2 regions of the Bradyrhizobium sp. P5_C12 genome follow, and region 1 is predicted to be linked to the other one. Evidence: riboswitches for the same ligand, from Rfam matches in the RefSeq annotation. Region 1 holds a riboswitch; the other holds the start of a gene.

The links. A riboswitch is a leader RNA that binds a small molecule or an ion and turns the genes downstream of it on or off. The one in region 1 is predicted to bind cobalamin.
Region 2: another riboswitch for cobalamin. It lies ahead of ACXJMY_RS27255 (TonB-dependent receptor); the one in region 1 lies ahead of ACXJMY_RS02640 (TonB-dependent receptor).

Annotation. Positions count from the first base shown of each region.
Region 1 covers NZ_JBFULU010000002.1:226,342-231,265, forward strand. The annotation lists gene ACXJMY_RS02640 (TonB-dependent receptor) at 1-2,155, opposite strand, end outside; cobalamin riboswitch at 2,274-2,475, opposite strand; gene ACXJMY_RS02645 (histidine phosphatase family protein) at 2,551-3,123, shown strand; gene cobT (nicotinate-nucleotide--dimethylbenzimidazole phosphoribosyltransferase) at 3,130-4,182, opposite strand; gene cobF (precorrin-6A synthase (deacetylating)) at 4,193-4,924, opposite strand, start outside.
Region 2 covers NZ_JBFULU010000037.1:954-5,877, forward strand. The annotation lists gene ACXJMY_RS27235 (hypothetical protein) at 1-327, opposite strand, end outside; gene ACXJMY_RS27240 (hypothetical protein) at 414-671, opposite strand; gene ACXJMY_RS27245 (hypothetical protein) at 795-1,007, opposite strand; gene ACXJMY_RS27250 (hypothetical protein) at 1,159-1,341, opposite strand; cobalamin riboswitch at 1,517-1,727, shown strand; gene ACXJMY_RS27255 (TonB-dependent receptor) at 2,210-4,267, shown strand; gene ACXJMY_RS27260 (adenylate/guanylate cyclase domain-containing protein) at 4,431-4,924, opposite strand, start outside.

The DNA of each region.
Region 1 (4,924 bases):
TTGCGTCGGTGTTATAGCGGTCGCCGACATAGCGGCCGGTGATGCCGAGCTCCACCGGCCACGGCGTGAAGAACCGATACGACGCGCCGGCATTGGCAACGACGCGCGGCACGTTCGGCGGCGTGTTGCCGGAGAACGAGCCGCCGACGAAATTGTAGTCGGCGTAGCGCGCATCGACATAGGCGATGTTGCCCCAGAGCCGCAAAGGCTCGATCGGCCGGATGGCCGCCGCGAGCTCCACGCCCTTCGATTCCTGCCGCCCGGCGATGTTGAGCTGCATGCCGCCGGCCGCCGCATAGACGTTCTTGCGCAGGATGTCGTAGGCCGAGAACGACCACTCAGCCCGGTTGTCCCAGAACAGATGCTTGACGCCGGTCTCGTAGGTGCGCGCGGTCGTCAGGTCGAGCGGCTGAGTTGGCAACAGCAGGAAGATATTGTTGGCGGAGACGTCCGCGCCGGTGGCGTACTGGCTGAAGAAGGTCAGGCCGGGCACGGCGTCCCAGGTGTAGCCGATGCGTCCCGTCACCGGCGCCCAGTCCTTCGTGAACGGAAAGCCCGCGTTCACCAGACCGTTCTGGTCGGTTGAGTTGCGGTCGAGCCCGATATGCTCGACGCGCAGGCCGCCGATCAGCGCGAAGGTCCGGGTCAGCTTCAGCCGGTCCTCGAACGACAGCGCCTCGTTGTCGATTCGCGCGGTCTGCTGCTTGGTCGCGAGCTCGCCGTAAAAGCCTCGATCGAAACCGACCAGCGGAACATAGTCGTTCGGGAATTTCGCCGCGCCCGGCCTGACGAAGTCGAGATAGCTTGACGACAGCGTCGTGACCAGCCGGTTGTCGAAGCCCGCGATGTTCGTGTCCCAGATCAAGTCGGTGATGTTGCCGACAAGGCGCTGGCTGTGTGCGACATAGAAGCGCTCGCGGTCCACCATGTTCGAGTTGGGCAGGCCCGTACTGGCATTGAACGCCTCGACCTCGTTATTGAACCAGGTGCGCTCTGCGCCATAGCCATAAACTTGGCTTTTCAAGGTCAGGTCCGACGCCAGCTTCAGCTCGAAACCTCCGCGCAGCCAGACTTCCTGCGCCACGTTACGGTTGTCGAGGACGTTGTAGTTGGCGTTGAAGGTACGATCGTCGATCGTGACCGGACCAAGATTGGTTTTGTTATAGTTCGAGACGTAATTGCCGGAGACGATGCCGCTCGTGGCATGCGAGCCGCTGAAGGCAATCGGCACCAGCGGCGCACCCCAATAGGCCCTGCCGCGATCCTCGCGATACTCGATCGCGCCCCAGACCTTGAGGCTGTCGGAGATGCGGTAGTTGAGCTGGCCGGACACATCCAGCGTCTTGGTATTGGTGTCGTCGGCAAAGCCGTTGAGCGAGGAACGGCTGATGTCGAAGCGGTAGTCGAGCCCCTGCACGTTGGTGCTGCCGCCCGAGCCGTAATGGACGCCGAACGAGTTCAGCGAATCCCAGGAAAAGTCAGCCTCATTCCGGATCGGCCCGGTGTGTGGCTGCTTCGTGACCAAGTTGATTGCGCCACCGGCGGCACCTTCACCCGATATCAGCGAGGCCGGACCTTTCAAAAATTCGACGGCTGCGAGATTGGCCGTATCCGTGATCCGCGAGGTCATGTTCTGCGGACCGATTTTGATGCCGTTGTAGAGCATGTTGATCTGGCTGTTGGTGAAGCCACGCATGGAGAAAGCCGCGGGCTCGGCCGGATTGTCGCCGGAGGTGACGCCGACCGCGCCCTGGGCCACCTCGGATACAGTGCGATAGCCCTGCTCGCGCATGGTTTCGGCCGAAATCACCTCGACGGTCGCCGGCGTTTCGCGCACGGTCAGGCCGAGGCGCGAGGCGCTCTCGGCAACCACGTTGGTGTTGAGCGGCGTCTGCGCGGTTGCAGCCGGCACGACCGGCTTGGGCGCGGCCGGCACTACCGCAGATCTATGCGCAGCCGCACGGCGCGCAGCCTGTCCGGCACGACCGGCGGGCTTGGGCGGCTTGCGGGATTGCTGTGGGGACACCTCAATCGGCGGCAGCGGTTCGCGGGCCTGCTGCGCCAAAGCAGCGGGCATATCGGCAGCGGCAAACGATGTGAGAGCGGCAGACGCGAGCAAAAATCGGCGCGGTCGTACAAGACGGATAGAAGACACGGTGCTGGACCTCGGTATGACGTCAGTGGCACGTCACAGCGAACGAGGTCTCATCTTTTGGGCCTTTCGAGCCCTCCGATGAAGCCGAATGTCTGTACTCCCCGACCGACATCTTCGCGTGTGACCACGGCTGACGGCAGGTCTCCTGGCTCGCGGGTCATCACCTTGCGTCGCCTTCCCGGGACCGAGATACCCAGTGGCTTGTGACGCAAGATTCGCCGCTTACAGTTGCGGGGGCAGCCACGGCATTGGGGACAACGTCCCCGCACCGCATTCCCTTTTCATCCCCGGGTGGGGAAACCGTCGAGGCCATCTAGGATTACGATCCAGACAGAGTCAATGTGCCTGTTGCGGCGTTGTTGCCACAGCGGCCAACTTTCCTTGGAGATTCTTGCATGGAAGGCGAGACCTTCCTCTGGCTGATACGTCATGCGGCCGTCGACGGCGTCGCGGGGACGATCCATGCCCCCGACGCGCCGGCCGATCTTAGCGATTCCGCACAGTTGAATGCCTTGCGGCGTCACCTGCCGCGGGAGGCGCCGAGCTATGCCAGCCCGGCGCGCCGCACGATCGAGACGGCGCGCGCGCTGGGGCTCGATCCGGTGCTCGTGGGCGAATTCAGCGAGCAGGATTTCGGCGACTGGACCGGCCGGCGACATGACGAGCTCGCCGCCAAGGGCGGCGACACCTATGCGCAATTCTGGAGCGATTCCGCGCACGCACGGCCACCGGGCGGCGAGAGCTTTGAGGATCAGGTCGCGCGCGTCCGGCTGGGTCTCTCGCGGATTGCGGCCGGGTCGGCAACGCTCGTCGTGCATTCCGGCACCATCCGCGCCGCGCTGTGCGTCGCGCTCGACCTTGCGCCGGAAGCGGCCTTGCGCTTCGTGGTCGACCCGCTGTCGCTGACCCGGATCGATCGGCTCGCGACCGGCTGGCGCGTCGTCTCCGTCAATCAGCGCGTGGCTTGAGCCGGATCAGGCTGGTCGATCCGGCACATTGGCCAGCGCAAACGTCGCCATGCCGTTGTGAAGGCTGCAGGCGAGCCGTACCAGCGGCAGCGCGATCGCGGCGCCCGATCCCTCCCCGAGCCTGAGATCGAGGCTGATCAGGGGTTGCACATTCAGCGCGCGCAGCACCAGCCGATGCCCCTGCTCTGCCGATTGGTGCGACGGCAGCAGGAACGGCTGGCACGACGGATTGAGCCGCACGGCCGCCAGCGCTGCGACCGACACGATGAAGCCGTCGATCAACACCGGAATGCGGCGCTGCGCGGCCGCAATGATCGCGCCGCAGATGGCCGCAATTTCGAGGCCGCCGACGGCACACAGGATCTTTTCGGCCGGCGCACCCGCAACGCCGTGACGCGCTATCGCGGCATCGATCACGCGCGCCTTGTGCGCGCGGCCAGCCGCATCGACACCGGTCCCGCTGCCCGCGATCTCCTCGGCGCTGACGCCGAGCAGGCTGGCCGCGATCGCCGCCGACGCCGTGGTGTTGCCGATGCCCATCTCCCCGAAGATCAAGAGATCCGGTTGGCTCGCTTCCGCGCGCGCGACCGCGCGCTGGCCGGCTTCGAAGGCGAATGCCAGCTCCGCCGGTTCGAGCGCCGGCCCGACGCTGAAGTCGCGAGTGCCGTTGCGCGGCTTGTCGGTGACGACGCCCGCCATCTTCTCCTGCGCCAGCGTGCCGGCGTCGATCACTTCCAGACTCGCCCCCAATTCGCGCGCCAGCACCGAGATCGCGGCGCCGCCCGAGGTAAAATTCGCCATCATCGCAATCGTCACCGCTTGCGGATAGGCCGAGACGCCCTGCGCGACGATGCCATGATCGCCGGCGAAGATGATGATCGGCGCGCGGCCGGCGCGGGGCTGCTCGGTCGCTTGCAGGCCCGCAAGCTCGATCGCGAGTTGCTCGAGCCTGCCGAGCGCGCCGGTCGGCTTCGTCAGTTGCGCCTGACGCGCGATCGCCGCTACGCGATGGACCGCGGAGCTATCGGGGCATTTTTGGGTGACCCAGTCGGGGAGCATGCTGCCTCGCTTACGGTCTGCGCTTGAGAATGTAGCTGTCCATGATCCAGCCATGCCGCTCGCGCGCGTCCTGTCGCGCGGCGACAATCTGCGCGCCGACCTCCGCAAGCGCGCCGGACATGACGATCTGATCGGGCATGCCGAGATAGGCGCCCCACCAGATGTGCAGGCCAACCGGATCGAGCGACTGGAATGCCGTGCCACCGTCGAGCATCACGACCACGGTGTCGGTGCCTTGCGGCCAGCCGCCTTCGCGCAAGCGGCGTCCCGTCGTGACCAGGAAGGGCTCGCCGATGTCGTTGAGCGGCAGCGCATGCGCCGCGCACAGCGCCTGGATCGAGGTGATGCCGGGGATCACCGCGATCTTCGGCAAGGGATCGAGCCGCCGCGCAATGCGCAGCGAGGAGTCGTAGAGCGAGGGGTCGCCCCAGACCAGCAACGCGACCTTGCCCTCGCCTTTGAGATGGCTTGCAATCGTCTGCGACCAGGTCGCGGCCACCGCATCGTGCCAATCGTCTACGCCCTTGCGGTAGTCGGCTTCGCCCGCATCACGCACCGGCAGGTCGAACTCGGCGATGCGCGTCGATTGATTGGTGAGTACGTTCGCGCAGATCGTCCGCCGCAACTCGGCGAGATCCGATTTTGCGCTCCCCTTGCGCGGGATCAGGACGAGATCGGCGGCATTGATGGCGCGAATCGCGGCGCGCGTGAGCTGCTCGGGATCGCCGCAACCGATGCCTAT
Region 2 (4,924 bases), on a different contig from region 1:
CGAGGCCGCGGTCGCCAGAAGCGCAGCGGCGCCGATGACAAAGCCCCAGGCGATGGTGCCGGCATCGATCGGGTAATGCAGCACGCCGAAGCCGATGGTCTGGTTCACCAGCCACGCTCCGGTGACGACGAGCAGCGCCGGCCGCAGCGGCAGCATCGCGGCCGCGACGACGGCGAATGCCGCAAACGGCGTCGCGCAGGCGAGCGCGAAACTTGCGAGGGCGCATGACACCGTCAGCAGCGCGAAGCAGAACATCGGGGCATGGCGCGGCGTGACCGGATGCAGCCGGAAACGGTCGGCACGAGGTGAAAGCATGTCAGCGGCCATGATTGGTCTCCCGACCCCGATCCTAGCACATTTGTCGAGAGATGAACCGCATGCGAACCGCCCGAACGCGAGGGCGCGCCTGCCGCTCAGGTTCGCCCTCTCGGCCGCTGAGCCCGAGCCCAGGCGATAGCGACGTCGCGCGGCGGGATGTCGATACGCCTGATCGGCGTCAATTCGCCGGAGGCCGAGACGATCGCGGTCTCCTCGCGGCGGCAGCGCGGACACACGAAGCAGACCTCATGCGGGGACGCCGACCAGCTCGAACGTTTGACGTTGGCCGCCATCGGCCATGCATCGCAATGCGAGCACGACACCAGAAACCGGCCGGGATCGAGCATACCCATTCCATCGGACTCCGCGTCCTGCCTGCCCTGCTCCAACGATATCCCATCCAAATCGTTCCGGTGTCCCGGCACCGTCAGCCGCCGGCGTTCCATCGCATCGGGGACCGCGTCCGGATGCGCCGCTCAGTGCGCCCCCTTGAGCGTGCAGGACGTGGTGCAGGTGACCGTGTTGCCGTGGTCGCACGCCTTGCAGGCACTGACGCACTGGTTCATGTCGCGGGGATTATAGGAGCTGTAGTTCCGCATCGGGCAGGACGCGGTCGAGCCGGTGATGTCCTGCTCCTGATTGCAGGCCGCCGTCATGAGCGCGAGCACGAGAACCGCAAGAAGGCGCATGGGATTGCCCTGTAAGGAACGGCAAAGCGACATCGGCGAGGCACGCTGCACCGCAACGAGCCCCGGCACTCCCACCGCGAGCAATCGCAAATCGCGCCGCTCGCATCCCAGAGGATGCGCGCCAAACATTAAGAACGGATTGCCGCCGCACTCAGGCCGCAGCCTTGCCCGCAGCCGCGATCACCTGCCGCATGTCCGCGGCCAGCTGGCGGTACTGCTCCCCGAGTTTCAGATAAAACTCCCGCTTCGCAGCGTCGGTGGCGAGCTTGGTGATCAGCTCGCATTCGGCGGTGAGCGTCTCGAACCGTTCCAGCCTGTCCTGAAGGTCTGTCATCGGCGTGTCCCCATCAAACGCCTCAAGGACACTCAACCTAAGCCCGGGAAATAGGTCACGGCGAACATCGTTATGGGGTAGAATTTCTTTTGTTCAAGGCGACGCCTTCGTGAGCTCGTTGCGACATCGAGGCAGGCAGCCGGGAGGTAGCCACATATTGACGCGCTCTCTGGCAGATGCCAGTTTCATCGGCGGTAGTGTCTGCAAGGACTCTTCAAGGGAATGCGGTGCGTCCGTCTCGGCGGGCAATTCCGCGGCTGCCCCCGCAACTGTAGGCGGATAGCCGACGACCAAACAAACCACTGGAGCCCCACGCGGGCCTCTGGGAAGGTGGTCGAAGGCGATGACCCGCGAGCCAGGAAACCTGCTGCCAGCCATGGTCACGCGCGAACGCATTGGGCGGGGTGCCCCGATGTCGGACAAGTAGCCGGTGCATCTGCCGCTTGGGGCGAAGGTAGATGGCTAAGGCAACCGCGGTGACAGTCTGTTTGCGTCGCCGCAGAGCGTTGTCGTGCAAAATCTTCATATCGGTGCTGGCGTTGCGCCAGCGTTTTCGCGTGTTTTCCTGATTGCCGCGCTCTCGTCGGCGTCGTTGTCTTCCACTGCCGTCGCCCAGAGCGCGGTTCAGGACAACCGGTCCCGGGAGGTTGGCCCGGTCATCGTCTCACCGCCCACTCCGAAGCCGGCTCCGGCCGTCGGCCCCGGCAATCAGCGATCCCGCGCGGCCCGCCGGGCCGCGGGACGCAATCGCGGCGCCCCTGTCGTCGCCGTTCCGGCGACCCAACCGCCGAGCGGCCCGGTCCAAACGCCGCTGAACACGGGCGCCGTCACTGAGGTCGGCTCCCGGCTCGGGATCACGGCCCGGGAGATGCCCGCGAGCGTAGAGGTCATCGACCAGCAGACCATACGGGAGCTGGGCATCAGGACCACCACTGATGTCGCCAAGTTGGCGGTCGGCGTGACCGGCGGCGATGCGCCGGGTGCACCCGCCATCTTCTCGATGCGCGGCTTTAGCGGCGACCAGATCTCTACCCTCTACAACGGCATCCCGATCGGTCCGTCGACCATGACCGGCCGTCCGATGGACACCTCCAATCTGCAGCAGGTGGAGATCATCAAGGGACCAGACTCGCTGGTGGCGGGCCTTGGCGCGACCGGCGGCGCCATCAACTACGTCACCAAGGCACCGCGCACCGGGCCGATCGTCAACGAGGCCTTCACCTCCTACGACTCCTTCAACGGCTATCGCGCCGGCTACGGTTCGGGCGGCAGCACGCTGATCGGCGGCCTCGACTACCGCTTCGACATCAGCCATTTCAACGACAAGAGTTTTATCGACGACACCTATTCGAAACTCAGCAACGTCTCCGGTCAGTTGAACTATCGCGTCAACGAGAGCCTGAAGGTCTGGGGCGCGGCCGAGTACAGGCAGGACAAGGACCGCTTCTACTGGGGAACGCCGCTGGTGCCGGCGAACGCTCCGGGCATCATTCCGACGAACGGCATCGTCTCGGGCCAGTGGACCAATTACTACCTCAACGGCCACACCGGGATGCTCAATCCGGTCACCATCGACGCGCGCACGCTAACCACCACCTACAACGTGCTCGACAACCACAGCGGCGCCAGCGAGCTCTGGCTGCGTAGCGGCTTCCAGTGGGACATCAACAACAGCGTCTCGCTGCGCAGCCAGGTCTACGGCTACGATGCGCACCGGCACTGGTTCAACAACGAGATCAATTCGTTCGACGATTCCGGCCCGAACAACGTCTATCGCGAGCGCCTGGCGCTGGACCATGCGCAGCGGCTCTATGGGAACATCACCGACCTTACCGTCAACTCGAATATCGGCGGCATGGACAACCGCTTCGTCGCCACCGTCGCGGCGAGCAGCTCGCAATTCAACGTTTCGCAGGACACGCTGTTCTTCTCGGACACGGTCGACCTGATCAATCCGGACCGCGGGCTCTACGGTCCGCGCAGCGACGAGAAGATCTATACCCACCTCGACACCGTCTCCCTGTCGTTCGAGGACCGGCTGAAGCTGACTTCGACATTCGCCCTGATCGGCGGCATCCGTTTTGAGAATATCGAGCTGTCGCGGACCCGCTTCGGCGAGAACGGCCTCCTGAAAGCCAACTATCCTTTCTCGACGACGTTCAAGCCGATCACCGGACGCGTCGGCTACACCTGGGACATCGCGCCCGGCGTGATGCTTTACAGCCAGTACGCGACGGCAGCCGACCCGACGGTGGCGAACATCTTCATCCTCAGGCCCACTACGCCGCTGCTACTGACGACGTCGCGGATCTATGAGACCGGCGTGAAGGTGCAATCGGCCGACAAGCGGGCCGAGGCCACGTTCTCGGCCTTCGACATCGAACGCAAGAACGTCTACGTCCCCGAGAGCGGCATCTTGTTCAACGTCGCCGGCAAGATGGCCTCCAAGGGCATCGAGATCGCGGCCGCGGTCAACCCGGTCGGCGGCCTGAAGCTGTGGGGCAATGTCGCCTTCGTGCAGTCGCGGTTCATCGACTTCACCTATGTCGACGGCAATGGCGACTTCCAGTCGTACTCGGGCAAGACGCCGCCGAACGTCCCGAACTTCATCGCCAATGCCGGGGCGTCCTATCGCTTCGACACGAAACTGCCGGTGGAGATCGGTGGCCTGGTCCGCCACGTCGGCGACCGCTTCAACTTCCAGGACAATCTGGTCACCATGAACGCCTACACGATCTTCGACGCATTCGCCTTCGTCGACATCCCCAAGGCCTATTTCCCGGGTGTCGACCAGACCCGGATCAGTTTTCGCGTCAAAAACCTGACAAACAAGCTCTACGCCGCCTGGGGCGATCCCGGTTACACCGACCAGATCATCCTGGGCGCACCGCGGAGTTACGAGGTGGCCGCTTCGTTCAAATGGTGAGGATGCAGCCTCTCCAATGTCGTCCCGGCGAAGGCCGGAACCCATACCGCGTGATCTCTCGATTGCGGAAGGCAGCAGTACTGAACGGCGAGTCTTCGCCAAACTGCCCCTGGGGTTATGGGTCCCGGCCTTCGCCGGGACGACACCGAGGGGAGTGAAATAATTACTTCTGCTCCAGCCGCCAGGCGCCGTCCCAGCCGGCGTCCGGCGGATTGGCCTCGAACTGCGCGATGCGGGCGAGCATGGTGCGCGAGGGACCGTCGCCGGGAACGGCTTCGAGCGCCGCGTTGAAGGCGGCACGTGCGTCGTCGAAACGGCGGGCGCGATAGGCGGCGAGGCCGTCGGCATAATGCGCGCGCAAGCTTTCCTGCTGCGTCGTGAGCGCGCCCGCCCTGCCCATCACCTCGAAGATGGGCTGCGGCGCGCTCTGGCCGGCGACCGCGAGACGATCAACCTCGCGGAGTTCGAGACCCGATCCGATCGCATCCGCGGTCGCCTGCGAGATCAGGATGCGGGTGCCGTAGACCTTGTTGACGGCCTCGAGCCGCGAGGCGAGGTTCACGGCATCGCCCATCACGGTGAAGCTCATCATCAGCTCGGAGCCGATGCTTCCGGTCAAGACCTCGCCGGTGGCGATACCGATCCGCAAGTCGCACG